DNA from 3 places in the Paenibacillus shenyangensis genome. Region 3 is predicted to be linked to each of the others. Evidence: riboswitches for the same ligand, from Rfam matches in the RefSeq annotation. Region 3 holds a riboswitch; each other region holds the start of a gene.

Region 1 (5,905 bases), on a different contig from region 3:
CTCTTGACGTTATAATAAAACAAGCTGACAGCAATATACTTTACATACAGATTTCGCTAACGAACCTTCTGACAAATACGGATATATTGTACCATTGTTAGCGGATATGGTGGATAAGGAATATTTTATGCTGATAAAAGTAACAGACAGATCATGTCATACTCGCAATTTTTAATCAGGTATACATGCACTCAGACATACGATGACTAGGAGTCAGACGGTCTCTCGGGTGAAGCTGCTGTCCGCGTGAGAAAGGACCGTTCGTTATGAATTACAAATTACTTCAATGGTTAAAACATCCTTGGTTGGGAACCAGCGTCCTGACGATTTTGGGAATAGCAATAAACTACTTCAAGCTGGATTTATCGGTTGTTCTTCAATTTATTTTTGGCGGTACGGCTGCTCTGATCATTCTAAGATTATATGGACTGAGGTTTGCGGCCCCGGCAGTGATACTGATTAATCTGCCATTTTTGTGGACAGACTACTATGGATTCCTGCTGATAGTGATAGAGCTGGAATTAATCTTCGTATGTATAGGCTCACGTCTGTTCCCCAAGAGCAGTCTGCTCAGAATGGATGCGGCTTTTTGGATACTGGTGGGACTGCCTCTGTTATTTATAGTGTACCAGTATGTACTGGAACATACCGATCGCCGGTTGATTGGCCTGCTGACCATGAATAATGTGCTAAATGGCATTATGAATGGACTGGCAGCTTCCATTATTGTGGAATCACTGCTGAGCCGGGTAGCGATTGGGCATCGGCCATTTTATCCGATATCGCTGGGACGTATTATTTTCAAATATTTGCTGGCATCGGTTGTGCTGACTTCTGTGCTGGTTATGTTCGTTAACGGACGTCAGCAATTTGAAGATATATTGGGGTACGGCTCGGAATATATGACTCGTTCATCGCGGCTCTATATACAGCAGATTCAGCAGAATTTGCTCGTACGCCCTGACCGGATTCAACTGTTAATGATCGATTACAAAAAGGACTTTGCTATTGATTCGTTGCTGGTCGATGATACCGGCCAGACGCTGTATACTACGATGAAAGCACCAATGGCAGAACGGTTTGCAGAAAATACAGGATATCAGACGCTGCTGCTGGAGCATCAGCCTATGCATGGAAGCATGTATCAGCAGTTTCCTGACAGGCCCCTGTACAAGCTGGAACGATGGCAGGAGTCTTATCTGGTAATGAATGTACCATTGTTGCAACAATATCGTCTCATCTTAACTATGCCGCTTAACTTTTATTTAAACCCATATTATGTATTTTATCTATGCAGTATTATAAAAATACTACTCGTCGTTATTTTGGCACTTATTCTGGCCTGGCCGATCAGCCGCAAACTAAACCGTCCGCTGATGCAGCTAGCACAGGCTTCTAATAATATTCCGTCCAAAATCAAAGAGAACCGCGCTCTTCACTGGCCGGAGACGAATATTCTGGAAGTGCGGAGGCTGATTCGGAACTTCAAGTCCGTTGTCAGTACGATGGAATATCAGTATTTGCAGATCAAGAAGGATAAAGAATTGCTGGAAATACGGGTAGTGGAGCGTACGTTTGATCTGGCGGAGAGCGAAGCGCAAAAAAGCGCTATTCTGCAGATGGCTATTGATGGAATTATTTCGACAGATAGTCAGCTGCGGATTACCGAGTTCAATCCGGCTGCCGAGCAGATGTTTCGCTGCAGGCAGGACGATGTCATAGGTCGTCCTTTGTCGGACATTATTCTGCTCGAACCTGCAGATGACGGTGAGAGCTGTATTGCGGTACAGGCGATTCGTCTGGATGGAACCTTGTTCCCGGTAGAACTCACACGCAGCAAAGTGCTGGCGGAAGGCAATTCATTCCGTACCTTTTTTGTGCATGATCTGACAGAGGAGGAACATCTGAAGCAGCAGCACACCGAGCAGGAGCGCCAGTTGCAACTCCTCAGTGAACGATTGCTGGAAGAACAGGGAGCTGCCGAAAAGCAGAAAAGTATTACAGGCAATCTGCTGCAGTCTGTTGAAGAAGGAGTCATTATGTGTGATTCCCAACAGCTGATTTCCTTTATTAATCCGACTATGCAGACCTGGTTCGATCTGGATGATTATACAGGACGGCCCATCACTGAGCTGTTGATTCATATGGATCAGCTTACAGGTAGTACCTTTTCCCTGAATGACAGACTGGAGCATTATATGAACAGCGGGGAGCACTGGGAGCAGGGCGAACTGATCCGCTTGAACAACAATCGCATTCTGTCGCTTTACGTTACACCGGTGATCGATCCGATAGCAGAGATTAAGCATGGATTTCTACTGGTCTTCCGTGATTGTACGGAAGAGAAAAGGGTACGTCAGATGCAGGATGAGCTGATTACCGTTGTCTCACACGAGCTGAGAACGCCGCTGTCGGCGATTATGGGCTATATTGAGATGCTGACCATGTATGAGGATATGCCGGCTGCCAAGCGCCAGGAGTTCATGCATACGATCCAGCAGGAAGGGAACCGGTTGTCCAGACTGCTGGATGATTTTCTGGACAGTCAGCGTATCGAAGCAAGGCATATTGAATATCATATGAGCTGTCTTCCGGTACGTGAGCTGGTCCAGACTGTGTGCTACCAATGGGACATTCATTCACGGCATCGCATTCGTATACATGGTGATGGTGAGGAAATGTATATTTTGGGTGATCAGCACCGTATGATTCAGGTCATTCATAATCTGATCAGCAATGCGCTCAAGTATTCACCGGACAGCATGGCTGTTGATATCAGTGTCAAAGAGGAAGCAGATTCTGTAGTTATTGCAGTCGAAGATTACGGAATCGGTATTCCGGAGCAGGATCAGCCGCATGTGTTCCGCAAATTTTTCCGTTCGCATTCGGCTGCTTCCCGCAAAGTAAGCGGCACCGGTCTGGGATTATATATCGCGAATCTTATTGTAAATGATCATCAGGGTCAGCTTCAGGTACTTTCCAATCCGGGTCATGGCTCTAGATTTATACTGACACTGCCGAAGTATACACCATCCCAAGATTTCCTCTAAAAAAGGTTTGCGCGAAACGGAAAGCGGACAATTTTATCCAAGCGCGAAGTAACTTTGGGCAGGGGAATTGACAGTGTCATACCCGCTGAATTAAGCTAGGGGTGACAAGGATAATGAGCAGAACCAAAGAGGGGTTTTCCCTATGAAAATAGACTGCGAATGAAGATAGCGGGAGAGTCTGCGGATGTATGTGATCCGCCACCGAAGGAGCAAGTCGGCGGGAATGCCAACCCCCGGCCAATCTCTCAGGTACCAGGAACCGCTGCCGGACGCAACTCTGGAGAGAGCGCAAGCCACCCAAGGGGTATGACAGGAGCAATGTCAGTAGGCAATACTGGCATGTCCGTCCAAACTCTCAGGTAACGAGGACAGAGCAATAGGCCCTTGCAGGCCATGCTCTGTCCTTTTTTGCTGTTAATTGATTTAGATATGGCAATATGTTCATATTTAGCGGAGACAGACGGCAGGGCGGAGAACATCTGCAGCACACTCTGCCGAAAAACAACTTGTTCAAAATAACAATTCACAGGCGCATATGCGGGAAAGAGGAATCAGAATGCGTTTTAAAAATGTATTCAATATTATCGGTCCATCGATGGTCGGTCCATCCAGTTCACATACGGCAGGAGCAGCACGTCTGGGCCGGGCAGCCAGACAGCTGCTAGGCGTTTGTCCGGAACATGCGGATATTATTCTATACGGTTCATTTGCAGAGACGTACTGGGGGCATGGTACGGATCTGGCGCTGGTGGGCGGATTGCTGGACTACAGTCCGGATGATCCACGTCTGCCGGATGCAGCGGAGGAAGCTGATCAACTGGGAATGACGATTCAATTTGATAAAGGAAGCGGTAATTATCCGCATCCGAACTTTGTACGCATCCGGCTAAAACGGGGTGAGCATACCGCCGAACTGGCAGGTGCTTCGATCGGAGGCGGCAATATCGAGATCCATGAAATGAATGGGTTCGATCTCAGAGGGTCCGGTCAGTACCCTACACTGGCAGTAGAGCATCAGGACAGCAAAGGCGTACTGGCGGATATTACGCGTACCCTGAGCGAATCGGAGCTGAATATTGGCTTTATGGATGTGGACCGCAAATCACGCAGTGGTGAGGCAATGACAGTCATCGAACTTGATAGTGCCCCGGTTCAGGCAGTACTCGATCGAATCGAGCAGCTGCCTTATGTCACCCGTGCGGTAGTTATTAATCTGGATTAATGGAAGGTTGTGAATCGGAATGCAATTCCGTTCGTTAAAAGATATTATCAGACTATGCGAGGAACGTTCGCTAACGATAGCAGAACTGATGGTGCAAGAGCAGGTCAAGGAAACCGGAGTATCACGCGAAGAAGTCGTTCAGCAGATGACGGATTATTATCATATTATGAAAGAAGCCGTACACAAAGGAATCACGGAAGATACAGTGTCTCGCAGTGGATTAACCGGTGGTGATGCACGCCGGGTATACAATTACCTGAATAATGGCGAAACTGCATCTGGCAGTGATGCAACGCGAGCGATGTCCTATGCCCTCGCCGTATCCGAAGTAAATGCTTCGATGGGTCGCATTATCGCGACACCGACAGCAGGGTCCTGTGGTATTATTCCTGGTGTATTTGTAAGCACACAGGAACGGTTTGGCTGGAGCGATGAGCAGATGGTGATGGGTTTGTTCGCCGCTGGAGCGATCGGCTATGTTATTGCCAACAACTCGTCCATCTCCGGCGCAGAGGGCGGCTGTCAGGCTGAGGTAGGCTCGGCGATTGGTATGGCGGCAGGAGCAGTCGTTGAACTGCGACAGGGTACACCGGAGCAGGCGATGCATGCTGTCGGTCTGGCTCTCAAAAATACGCTGGGACTGATCTGTGATCCGGTAGCCGGACTGGTAGAGATTCCGTGTATTGTACGTAACGGTCTCGGAGCAGTAAATGCACTGGCAGCTGCCGATATGGCGCTGGCCGGCGTACGCAGTGCAATTCCTTCGGATGAAGTGGTGGATGTTATGCTACAGGTAGGGCGTTCGATGCCGAGTGAACATCGCGAAACCGCACGTGGTGGTCTGGCCCAGACACCGACCGGTCGCAAAATTACAGAAGAGCTGCGTCGTCGCAGACAGAATAACGGCAATTAATTTGCTGAATGAGAACTGTACAAAAGTATAGATTCAATACATGTATTATCAATTGTAGTCATAGAAGATCCTCTTTTATATCATGACAGGGATCGTATTATACGATAAACACAACAAAGATATATATAAGGTAGCGTCCTGTAAGGGGGCGCTGCCTTTTTTGTATAAATCAATAAAAAAACCGCAGTCATCAACAGGGATGGCTGCGGTTTGTCGGTTATAGGATTAATCTTGCAGTACCAGAGGGCGAAGTTTGGCTTCGATCTCTGTACGGTGTGGTTCCAGGAAAGGAGGCAGAGACAGCGATTCGCCCAGCGAATCCATCGACTCATCAATATCAAATCCCGGTGTATCGGTAGACAGTTCAAACAGGATACCGTTTGGCTCACGGAAATAGAGTGCACGGAAGTAGTGACGATCCACTTTACCGGAGTTCGGGATGCCCAATTTGGATAGTTTCTCCGACCAGGCATTGTACTGCTCTTCATTGGGTACACGGAAAGCTACATGATGGACACCACCACGGCCAAGTCGGGCAAATGGCAGTTCCGGACGTGTCTCGATATGCACTTCGGCACCAGCGCCGCCTTCACCAGTTGCATAGACCTGAATATCGGCATGCTGTTCACCAGCCAGGGATGGATAGGAACCGACGTGACGGAAGCCAAGTATTTCGGTCAGAATCAGTACTGTATTCTCGGGATTGGCTACAGTCAGTGT
Region 2 (5,905 bases), on a different contig from region 3:
GGTCAACCACTATACAATCAGATTGAAAAAGTCCATAGCTGACGTGCAGTCGCAGCTTGTAAAGGTATCGGTCTGCGCCAGCCTCACAACATTTTTCGTATGAGAACGAACTTGTTATAGGAATACAGCTACATACAAAACCGCCTGTCCCCAAAAGGAACAGGCGGTTTTGCTGTTTTACCTATTTATACTCGAACTGTACCGTCAAGCGTCCAGACGCTTGCCCAGAATAGCCAGATGGCGCTCGACTCCATCGAGAATGGCTACACGCGGCAGATGACCCCAATCCTCGAAACCGAATTTGCGCAGCAGACTGAGACTCGGATCATTATGGGCAAATACGAATCCAAGCAGTGTATGTATATGCAGCGCCGGAGCCTGCTCAATCGCATAGCTGACCAGCTTGCTGCCAATACCTTTTCCCTGAAAATCATTATGCACATAAACGCTCAATTCTACAGTTCCATTATAAGCAGGACGTCCATAAAAAGTCTGCAGACTCGCCCATCCGGCAATCTGTCCTTCCTGCCACAGTACCCAGAGCGGGCGGCGTTCCGGTACATGCTCGTCAAACCAAGCCTGACGGCTCTCCACCGTGACCGGTTCGGTATCGGCTGTTGCCAGACGCGCTGGAATGGAAGCATTGTAAATCTCTACGATTGGCTGCAGATCCTCCTGCCGGGCAATCTTGATTTCATAGGAAACAGCATTGTTCAAGGGTATCACTCCTGGAATTTATTTTTATCTACGATACCACCTGAATGCTGATTCGTCTATTCCCTCACCCGGGAGCAGAATTTAACGAATAAATGTGTTTTTGACACGTACCGAACGTGTAAAGTACATATTCCATGCCAGTGTTAATACGGCTCCCCAGATCATCGAAGCTACCATGCCCGATGTAGGCGGCACCACGAAAAAGGCGATAACAGCAAAAGCCAGACTAAGAATCAGATACATTCTGGCCAGTCGCGGGAATGACTTTTTGTGTGTATACAGCAGTACCATCATCAATACCAGCAGCACAAACTGGATTATCGCTACAATCAGCTCATACACCGACAGCGACTGCAGATTATCTCCATACATGGACAGCACAGAGCGTACTTCCTCCGGAAGCGCATCTTCGTTGGCTGCCAGGAACAACACCGCTATGTAGGTAGGAATCGATACCAGTGCTATAAACAGGCTCCAATACATATAGATCTGGAACACGACCAGCCAGCCACCGAGACCGACCAGCGGAGGACGTGGGCCCGGTGGCTGGGGTGCACCATAGGGCGGATGTTCACGTTCATGGTCATTCGGATTAGGCGGATAATTATTATTCATTTTTTCGTACCTTCTTTTCTCTGAAAATTAGCATCAGTCCCTGATGCCGCAACAACATTCTTATTCAGTCTACCACAGGTTCCAGAAGAATCACATTTTAACTCTTACTATGGATGGGGTGATTATGATCTGATTTCCCCGGTATTCACCAAGTCGATATATGGTAAATGTCAGAGTATACATAGGGTATAGATTCAGCTGCAGATTTTTACAGACCCACCTGCTGTTCGCTCCATGTCCACAGCCGCTCGGCTTCCTGCTGATCTTCCGCTTTGGAGCGCAGGGGATGCAGCTGTTTACGGTAATAATAAGCACCCGATTTGCTCTCTACCGACGCATCATCTGCGAGGAAAATCGCTGTCTCCGCTCCCTGCTCCGGCGTTTGGAAAAACGGCATATGGGCGACTGAAGCGAGGATTCGTTTGCCAAAACCGGTCTCCCGGTCTATTCCGATACTGGTAGCTACTGCCCCAGGATGCAGACTGTTAACTGTTACCGAAGTTCCTTCCAGCCGCTGGGCCAGTATGCGGGTAAAATAAATATTGGCTAATTTGGATTGCGCATAGGCTTTGATAACATTATAGCCACTGTGAAGATTGGGGTCTTCCCAATGAATTTTGCCCAATTTGTAAGCTCCCGAGCTGACGACCACAATACGTCCTGCTTTGGCTTGCTTCAGGCTGTCCAACATCAGATGGGTCAGCAGGAAATGTCCCAGATGATTCACTCCGATACTCATTTCAAAGCCGTCGGATGTCTCTTTACGTTTGAGGTTAACGACTCCGGCATTATTAAGCAGTACATCCAGATAATCGTAACGCTTGTTATACTCTTCTGCAAAATGACGGATGGTCGCAAGTGATCCCAGATCGCATTTCATCAACGTAATATTGTCGGATCCGCTCTCCTGACGCGCCTGGTGTAGCGCTTGTTGGCCGCGTTCTTCATTGCGACAGCCCATAATTACTTCATGTCCACGCCGGGCCAGTTCGATAGTTGCTGCCAGACCCATGCCGGAATTGGCGCCTGTAATGAATATCCGCTTTGCGTTCATCGTATTCCTCCTGTTGGGTTTATTCTTTTAAATAAACGTCAGGAGACTTTTTCACGCATATGCAGGAGGACGTACCGGATATCCTTGCTAACCAACATGCATCCTGTCCTAGACTGTATCCTGGATAACGACCTGTACAGCAAAAAGCACATTACACCAAAAAGATGGCCTGCTTGATGAGCGGCAGACAGCAGACAAGCTTGGCTGCCCCAGAATAGCTGTATGCTATCCCAGCTACAGTATGCAAGCTGCTGGATCTCTTTTTGCGTAATGTGCTTGTACGTAATGTGTTCGCAGTTGAAATACACTTTATCCAGGAAACAGATATGATATCCATTTTCGGATAAGTATTGGTTCTGTAAAGGTTATATGTATGGTTGACTGTTAATCCTGTACCTGCAGTGACTCATCTACAGCCAACTATACAAGAAATAAACATGCTATCACCATCTGTTGGCCGACCGATTAATCCTGAGCGTGCTCGGCGTAGGCTTTGGCATCCATCAGTTTGGATAACGCACTTTCCAGATCACCGGTAACTTTCAATTCGATCATCCATCCGCGTCCATAAGGGTCGGAGTTAACCAGTTCAGGCTCGGTTTCCAGATCCGCATTGAACGTAACGACCGTACCTGCCAGCGGACAGAACAACTCCGATGCCGTTTTGACAGATTCAACTGTTCCTACTTCTTCATCAGCAGCTACTTCGCGTCCTGCTTTTGGCAGCTCTACAAATACGATATCTCCCAGTTGGTGCTGGGCAAAGTCGGTAATGCCGATACGTACCGTGTCTTCGTTAATACGTTCTACCCATTCGTGCTCTTCACTGTACAACAATTGGTCTTTGATCTCACTCATTGTCCTATTCCTCCGATTCATGTCATGATTTGGTTATGATGCCACAAGCGTATAGTAAGGAAGATTACGCTGTCAAGAGTCTTGACATCCCTCTATGAATCAAGTATTAATATAATATACATACATTTTTAACATTCTTATTACTGAATGTTCGGAAATACATAACATAATATGTGAGCGGATGAACGTACAGGGAGAGACTGCCACCAGCACCAGGGCAGCGCCGAAGGAGTAAGCCGTCAAGGTGAATCTCTCAGGCAAAAGGACCTGTACTGGACGCGGCTCTGGAGAGAATCCGACGGTTATGAACAGCTATCATAATCATACCTGAGCGGATCACCAAAGGGGAAACTTATATCGGCTCTGTGCTTTTATGAGGAGTATAGCATACCACAATGGATTATGCTGTATGATCATTACGCATCGGATGAATAAGGTAACTCTCAGGTACCAAGGACAGGGAGGAAAAGGAAAATGCGGGCGATGCCTGTTTATTTCCTGATCCTCTCTGTTTTTTGTTTTTATCAAATAAACCATGAGGTGAATCATTCATGACTACAGAACTCAAGCGTACACCGCTATATCCGTTATATGCTGCATCCGGTTCTCCACGCTGCATTGATTTTGGCGGTTGGGACCTGCCTGTCCAGTTTACAGGTATTCAAAAAGAGCATGAAGCCGTTCGCGAACAAGCAGGACTATTCGATGTTTCCCATATGGGTGAGGTTATGATCAGCGGCAACGGATCACTAGCTTATCTGCAAAATATGCTTACCAATGATGTATCCCGGTTGCAGGACGGTCAGGCTCAGTACACACTAATGTGCTATCCGACTGGTGGAGTCGTGGATGATTTACTCGTGTACCGATTGGGCGAAGAACATTATATGCTCGTTATCAATGCCTCCAATATCGACAAAGACATCGAATGGCTGGAGAAGCATTTACCGGAAGGTGTAACCCTGAAGAACATTTCCGAGCAGACTGCGCTGATCGCTCTGCAGGGTCCGCTGGCCGCCAGTATTCTGGCCAAAGCAGCTGGCAGTGAAGTGTACAGCAATATCCCCGGTTTTTCCTTTATTGCCGATGCGGAGCTCTTTGGTGCCAAAGTAATCCTGTCCCGTACCGGCTACACCGGTGAAGACGGCTATGAGATTTATGCTCCTGCCGATCAGGCAGGTCAGATCTGGACCGGACTGCTGACAGCAGGTGAACCGGATGGACTCGTTCCATGCGGACTAGGAGCACGGGACACACTCCGCTTTGAAGCCAAGCTGCCGCTGTATGGCCAGGAGCTGTCTGCAGATATTACACCGCTGGAAGCTGGTCTTGGTTTCTTTGTAAAACTGGATAAAGGTGAATTTATCGGTCGCGATGTGCTGCTGAAGCAAAAGGAACAGGGGGCTCCCCGCAAGCTGGTTGGCGTGGAAATGATCGATCGTGGTATTCCCCGCTCCCATTATCCCGTATTCCTGGAAGGTCGCCAGATTGGCGAAGTCACTACCGGTACACAGTCTCCTACTCTCAAACGCAATCTGGGACTGGCTTTGATTGAAGCCGAACATGCTGTTATCGGAACTGTCATCGAGGTAGAGATTCGCGGCAAAATGCTCAAAGCCGAAGTGGTCAAGGCTCCTTTTTATAAAAGAAAGCCGGTAACTGTCTGATTGTTCGCTTAAGTATTCTTCACACTGAACATCTTTCCCCATTATCCGGCAGCCTGATCTGCCGAAAGGAGTATATACAATGAAATTGCATCGCTATATTCCGATGACGCCGCAAAATGAAGCCGATATGCTGGCTGTTGTCGGCGCGTCATCCATCGAGGATCTGTTCAAAGATATTCCTGCAGCTGTCCGTTATCAGGGTACGCTGCCTATGTCGGAGATGCTGGACGAGTATGCACTCACCCGTCATATGGGACAACTGGCTGGGCGTAATGCCGATACCGATCGTTATACGAGCTTCCTTGGAGCAGGCATTTATGATCATCATGTCCCATCGGTCATCAACCATGTAATTTCCCGCTCCGAATTCTACACCGCATATACTCCATATCAACCGGAGATCAGCCAGGGCGAGCTACAGGCGATTTTTGAATTCCAGTCCTATATCTGTGAACTGACCGGAATGGCTGTAGCCAATGCGAGTATGTACGATGGAGCAACTGCTCTGGCAGAAGCCGCTTCACTCGCAGCTTCCGCAACCGGACGGACCAAGATTGTCGCTTTCTCCACAATTCATCCGGAAGCACGCGCTGTTGTACGCAGCTATGCACGCGGTCTGAATCTGGAAGTAGTTGAAGTTGCCTATGGTGACGGAGTAACGGATATCAGCGCACTCGCCGAAGTACTGGACGATCAGACAGCAGCTGTACTGGTACAATCCCCGAACTTCTTTGGTGGTATTGAAGGTATACGTGCTGCTGCAGATCTGGCTCATGAGAATGGTGCTCTGCTCGTTGTCAGTACCAATCCAATTTCACTCGGACTGCTGGAAGCACCGGGCAAGCTCGGAGCCGATATCGTAGTCGGTGATGCACAACCGCTTGGTATCTCCATGTCTCTCGGTGGCCCTACCTGTGGATTCTTCGCTGTATCGCAAGCACAGATGCGCCGTATGCCTGGACGAATCGTCGGCCAGACGAAAGACCGTGATGGC
Region 3 (5,905 bases):
ATTAAGGTCTCTTTCTCTTTTTGGCATGTATACGATATATAGACAGAATTCTCTCGTTCTTTAATTTACATATAATTACTTTAATGATAGTATGAACCCATCTAATACAAAGGAGGATGGCGCTCAATGATTCATTCCATGCGTTTACGTTAAGCAGCCGAAAAAGAAAAATCCCTGTTGAGGAGGGCTTCTTTTGTGATGCTTATCTTTACGTATATGGACATTGAACGCGATCCGGACGGCTGTATGTTATGTTGTCCTGCTATGTTCCTGTACGTTATGAAGCAGATCGGAGCCCCTATGGGCACAGATCTGCTTTTTTGTTGCTTCAAATGTACAGAAAAGGAGAGGGTATCATTATGCATGCAGATTGGAAACGGAAATTCGCATTCATTTTTAGTGGACAGATCTTCTCGATCCTGACTTCCTCGATGGTTCAATTCGCTATTATCTGGCATCTGACCGAGACCACAGGTTCGGCTTCAATATTAATGATTGCTGCGCTGGTTGGGTTTATGCCGCAGGCACTGCTCGGCCCCTTTATCGGAGTATGGCTGGACCGCTGGAATCGCAAGATTACCATGATCGTAGCGGACAGCGTAATAGCGGTATCCAGCCTTGCACTCGGGCTGTATTATTTGGCAGGAGAGCCGAGTCTATGGGTGGTCTATGTGGTGCTGTTTGTCCGCTCGGCAGCTTCGGCTTTTCATGGACCTTCCTTTCAGGCAGCGATTCCGCTGATTGCGCCGGAGGATCAGCTGACACGGGTAGCCGGCTGGCACCAGCTCGTATTCTCTGCCTCCAGTGTGCTGGGACCGGCGCTGGGTATTGCCGTATATTCGGCTACTTCGCTGGGAACATTGCTGCTGCTCGATGTCGTAGGGGCATTGATCGCCAATACGATGCTGATGCTGGTTCGTATCGATCAACCCAAGCAGGAGATTCAGGAGAAGCCTTCCTTTCGCCGGGAATTCATTCTGGGCTGGAAGACATGGATCTCGGATCAATCCATTGTGACGATCACCATCGCCATGGCTGTATTCAGTGTCGTATTTATGCCGCTGGCGATGCTATTTCCACTAATGACACTGTCGCACTTTGGACGCGGCGGATACAGTGCCAGTCTGATCGAAGCCGTATTTGGCATAGGGATGATCCTGGGCAGTATGCTGCTGTCCGTACTGGCTTCCAAATGGAAAGATTCCACTTATATCAGTCTGAGTCTGGGCATTATCGGAATAACCTGTATGCTGAGCGGCATGATTGGCAGCAGAGCATTTTGGGGATTCGCTGCCTTGTCTTTTCTGATGGGCGCGGCGGCTCCATTATTCAACGGTCCGTATATGGCGATGATCCAGAAAGCCTATGAACCGGAGATGCTGGGGCGGGTTCTGTCACTGATTACGAGTATAGGACTGCTGTCTTCGCCGATCGGACTCGCACTGGCTGGCCCGGTTGTGGACCGGTATGGCGTCCAGGTATGGTTTTTCTGGTCAGGTATTATTGTGGCATTAGTAGGACTGTTAATGTTTATTCGATTTTACCGTAAACCTCAGCCGGGTGAAGAAAAACAGGCGCTCGGTTAAGCATGGAGTATATAAAGACATGAAAAGGATAAAAAAGGCAATTGTAATTTTTTTCACTGATGGATTGCTTACATTGCCGGTAATATGGTAGCATAGCAATACCGTTTTATAACTTCATAATTATTCAAGGGCTATGATTGCTATGGATCACACTATAGCAGGAGCAGCTTCTGGAGAGACTGCGGATTAACCGCGGCGCCGAAGGGTTCACAATCTCAGGCAAAAGGACAGAAGAGTACCGAATATATATTTGTCATGCGGATCATTGCGATCCATAGGGCAGGTGTATATTTTGATATTCTTGTGCACCGGAGATTGGATGACATCCAGTCTCTTTTTTTATGGACTTTTACGTAAATTACGCAAGGATTGAGGGGGAAATCAGCATGGCACAGAAAGAATTAAAAAGAGAACTTGCCAATCGGCACGTACAGTTGATTGCGATCGGAGGTACGATTGGAACCGGGTTATTCCTCGGATCGGGCAAAGCGATCGAGAAGGCAGGACCTTCGATTATTATCACGTATCTGATCGTCGGCATGGCTATCTTTTTCGTGATGAGAGCACTGGGTGAGCTGCTGCTCTCCAAAGCAGGCTACCAGTCGTTCACGGATATTGCCGAAGATTATCTGGGACCCAAAGCCGCTTTTATTACCGGCTGGACCTACTGGTTCTGCTGGATTATGACCGCAATGGCGGATGTGATCGCCGTGGGCGTATATGTGCAGTACTGGTTCGATATTCCGCAGTGGATGCCGGCAGTCCTGTGCCTGATTATTCTGCTCGGGCTCAATCTGATGACAGTCAAGAATTTTGGGGAACTGGAATTCTGGTTCGCCCTGATCAAGGTGATCACGATTCTGGCATTGATCGGGCTTGGTGTCGTGCTGCTGATCATGGGCTTCAAGACTGATGCAGGCTCGGTCACCGTCCGTAATCTGTGGGAGCACGGCGGCATTTTCCCGAATGGGGTTACCGGGTTCCTGTTCTCGTTCCAGATGGTCGTCTTCGCCTATGTGGGTGTGGAGCTGGTCGGTGTATCGGCCGCGGAAACGGCAGATCCACAGAAAAATATTCCGTCAGCGATCAACAAGATTCCGCTGCGCATTCTGTTTTTCTATGTAGGCGCATTGATCGTATTGCTGTGCATCAATCCGTGGACACAGCTGAGTCCGGCAGAAAGTCCGTTCGTACGTACATTTACTCTGGTTGGTATTCCGGTAGCAGCAGGCATTATCAACTTTGTCGTACTAACCTCGGCAGCATCCGCGTGCAACAGCGGCATGTTCTCGACCAGCCGTATTTTGTATAATCTGAGTCGTAAAGGGCAGGCTCCCCAGAAGTTTGGTGAGCTTAACCGCAATCATGTACCAAGCAGCTCCTTGTTCGTATCGACGCTGGTTATTTCCGGTGGCGCGTTGCTGAGCAAGCTGATTCCGGGACAGGCTTTTGAGATTGTAACATCGATCAGTGCGATCTGCTTTATTTGGGTATGGGGCGTGATTCTGGTCTGCCATATCCGATACAAAAGAAACCGCCGCGATCTGCACCAGGCATCCAAGTTCAAAGCGCCTCTGACTCCGTTTATCAACTATGCGGTACTGGCACTGTTCGCTGCGATCCTGGTAATTATGCTGATCGCCCAGGAGACACGTCCGGCGCTGCTGTGTACGCCGCTATGGTTTATTCTGCTGCTGGTGCTGTATTCTCTGCGAGTTCGCAAAGCAAAAAGAAGTATTCAGAGTGCTCACGTAACCGATACATGAAATAGTTACAGGTGGGTACGCTTAAAATTCATTTCAGAGATAAAAAGATAAAAAAACAGTGACCAGATATTCGAAATCTGGTCACTGCTTTTTAAATTATATTTATTAAATAAGGCTTGAGTTTTGCAACAATCTGCTAATAATAGCGGCTGCTTCAGCTTTGGTAATATACGATTTTGGTGCCAGTGTAGAGCCTGTTCTTCCTGTTACAATACCCGATTGCAGACTGGCATTAATACCGGAAGATGCCCAGGCACCAACTTTACTTGCATCCGAGAAAGAATTCAGGCTGCTATTTGCAGAATTTGATTTAATCTTGCTGTGCAGTCCTGTGTTGTCCAGAACTTTGGCTACAATAACCATAGCCTGTTCACGAGTGATTTTGTCATTAGGACGGAAGGTACCATCCTGGAACCCGTTGATCAAGCCATACTTCTGTGCTGCACCAATATAGCCGTTATACCAGGCTTCCGGAGCGACATCTTTATACTGACCGGATACGGTTTCAGGCTGCATGCCTAGTCCGCGTACCATAATAGCTGCGAACTCTGCTCGTGTGATTTCCTGACCCGGTTGGAAGTTGTTGTTGCTTCCACCTTCGACAATTTTGCGTGAGCCCATATCATTTACAATATCACGTGCCCAATTTTGCTGTACATCCTGGAAAGTAACAGGATTCCATATGAGCGCGTACGTACTGTTGGTCAGACTATTAATATTCGCATAGTATATTCCGGCATTTTGAGCCACTTCGGTAGGAACATGGCGTACAGTGCCGTCTGCATTAATGACTACTCCTGTAGTAATCTGATTCGGATCTGTTCCTTGTGGTAGAGCGATACTGCGTTCCACATATTCCTTGAAGTCAGAGACTTCGGCAGTTTTCTCACCATATATCCCTGTAACCGTAAAGGTCATTGGCTGTCCAATGACTGTAAAGCCTTCTCTGGAAGCAGCACTTTCAATAGTAGAATTCATCTGGGCTGTAGGGACTGCGATTCGAATCTGCAGCATAATATTATCCGTATTTGTTCCCAGCTGACTGGAGAGCGATTGGCTGTTAATGAGCGATACAGGCAGGGTATACAGAGCTTCCTCTGTCTTCACCTGTACAATAGCCTGCTGCTGCTGCAGTATATTAAGCATTGTTCCCTGCAATTGAACATTGACAGCATCAGCGTTGGTGTTGACTGGAACTGTAATCAGAGCACCGGTTCCGGCTGATGCAACAATATCCTTCAGTCGATCAGCATCAAATGTAACTGTTGATGTGGTCTGTCCATTATCCGTAGCCGTCGTAATAATAGCTGCATCATTCGTTACACCATTAACCTGCAGTTCTGCACTGGATGTTGCTGGTGCTGGAGCAGATGGAGCTGAAGGCTCTGAATTACCGGATGATGGCGAACTTGTAGATGGTAATGGAGTTGAATCGTCGTCGTCATCGTCCTTGTCTCTTTTTGGTGTCACTGTATTGGAGACCTCGGATGCTGTACTTCGGCCTCCGCTGCTGACTGCTACCACTGTGAATGTATAAGATTGACCATTGGTTAATCCGTTGATGGTAATCGGACTTTGCGTTCCGGTTACTGTTTGTCCTCCAGGGGATACAATCACTTCATATCCGCTTATCGTATTGCCTCCATTATCTGTCGGCGGTGTAAAGGTAATAGTTGCACGATGGTTTCCCGAGCTGGCCCTTACGTCTGTTGGTGCCGAAGGAACAGTGAAGGGAGCAGCACTTACTTCATTGGAATAACCACTCTCTCTGCCTCCATTAATCGCCTTGATGGCAAAGTAATAAGTGGTACCATTCGTTAAGCCTGTTACGCTATGACTGTACACCGATTGGCTGACTGTACTTATAGGCTCTCCAAAATTACCCGAGGCTTCACGCATGTATACTTTATAACCGCTCGCCAAGTCTACAGGATTCCAGATGAGATTGACACTTCTGTTGCCTGGAGCAGGAGCAAGCAGTTCCGGTGCGCCAGGTGTCAGCGAACGGGGCTGAACAACCAGTTCATTGGAATATGGACTCTCGCCACTCGTATTACCTGATGTGATCGCAAAATAATACGTAGTACCGTTTGTAAGATTCGGTACTGTATAGTGATAAGTATCCCCACTTACAGTACCGATAGGTACTGGATCATAAGCTAATGAAGATGTTCCTCTGTATATGTTGTAGTACGTAGCGCCTGTAACAGTATTCCAGTTTAATCCGACTTCTTCGTCACCTGCACTTGTCGTGATACCACCGGGTGGCACAAGAGTGGACGGCTGTTCTTCGCCTGCTACATCTTCCGCTACATCTCCGAGTTTGTCGAGATCGCCAGCTGCATAGTACCATGTAAACTGGTCGCTCTCTCCCTGAGCCAGGTCTTTCATACGAATGAACAAGGCATAGGAGCCATCGTCGGTTGCTTGAATCTCAGATGAAGCAGGATTCTGGCTGGTTGCATTTGTGAATTCACAGCATGAATTAATGGATACATTGGCTCGATCGGAGGGAGAATAGAATAAAACACCTGTATCTCCAGAGTAAATTTC

Evidence for each region. A riboswitch is a leader RNA that binds a small molecule or an ion and turns the genes downstream of it on or off. The one in region 3 is predicted to bind glycine.
Region 1: it holds a riboswitch for glycine, as region 3 does, so the genes downstream of both, sdaAB (L-serine ammonia-lyase, iron-sulfur-dependent subunit beta) here and H065_RS0111830 (amino acid permease) in region 3, are expected to answer to the same signal.
Region 2: it holds a riboswitch for glycine, as region 3 does, so the genes downstream of both, gcvT (glycine cleavage system aminomethyltransferase GcvT) here and H065_RS0111830 (amino acid permease) in region 3, are expected to answer to the same signal.

The regions. Positions count from the first base shown of each region.
Region 1 is NZ_AOIG01000006.1:167,661-173,565, reverse strand. Features, by position in the region: gene H065_RS0104860 (sensor histidine kinase) at 267-3,050, shown strand; glycine riboswitch at 3,210-3,322, shown strand; gene sdaAB (L-serine ammonia-lyase, iron-sulfur-dependent subunit beta) at 3,607-4,272, shown strand; gene sdaAA (L-serine ammonia-lyase, iron-sulfur-dependent, subunit alpha) at 4,292-5,185, shown strand; gene H065_RS0104845 (ring-cleaving dioxygenase) at 5,411-5,905, opposite strand, start outside.
Region 2 is NZ_AOIG01000015.1:118,484-124,388, reverse strand. Features, by position in the region: gene H065_RS27905 (hypothetical protein) at 1-42, shown strand, start outside; gene H065_RS0113025 (GNAT family N-acetyltransferase) at 205-717, opposite strand; gene H065_RS0113020 (DUF2569 family protein) at 799-1,332, opposite strand; gene H065_RS0113015 (SDR family oxidoreductase) at 1,541-2,386, opposite strand; gene gcvH (glycine cleavage system protein GcvH) at 2,852-3,244, opposite strand; glycine riboswitch at 3,426-3,523, shown strand; gene gcvT (glycine cleavage system aminomethyltransferase GcvT) at 3,796-4,911, shown strand; gene gcvPA (aminomethyl-transferring glycine dehydrogenase subunit GcvPA) at 4,991-5,905, shown strand, end outside.
Region 3 is NZ_AOIG01000013.1:19,069-24,973, forward strand. Features, by position in the region: gene H065_RS25835 (MFS transporter) at 360-1,586, shown strand; glycine riboswitch at 1,747-1,827, shown strand; gene H065_RS0111830 (amino acid permease) at 1,973-3,352, shown strand; gene H065_RS27000 (S-layer homology domain-containing protein) at 3,458-5,905, opposite strand, start outside.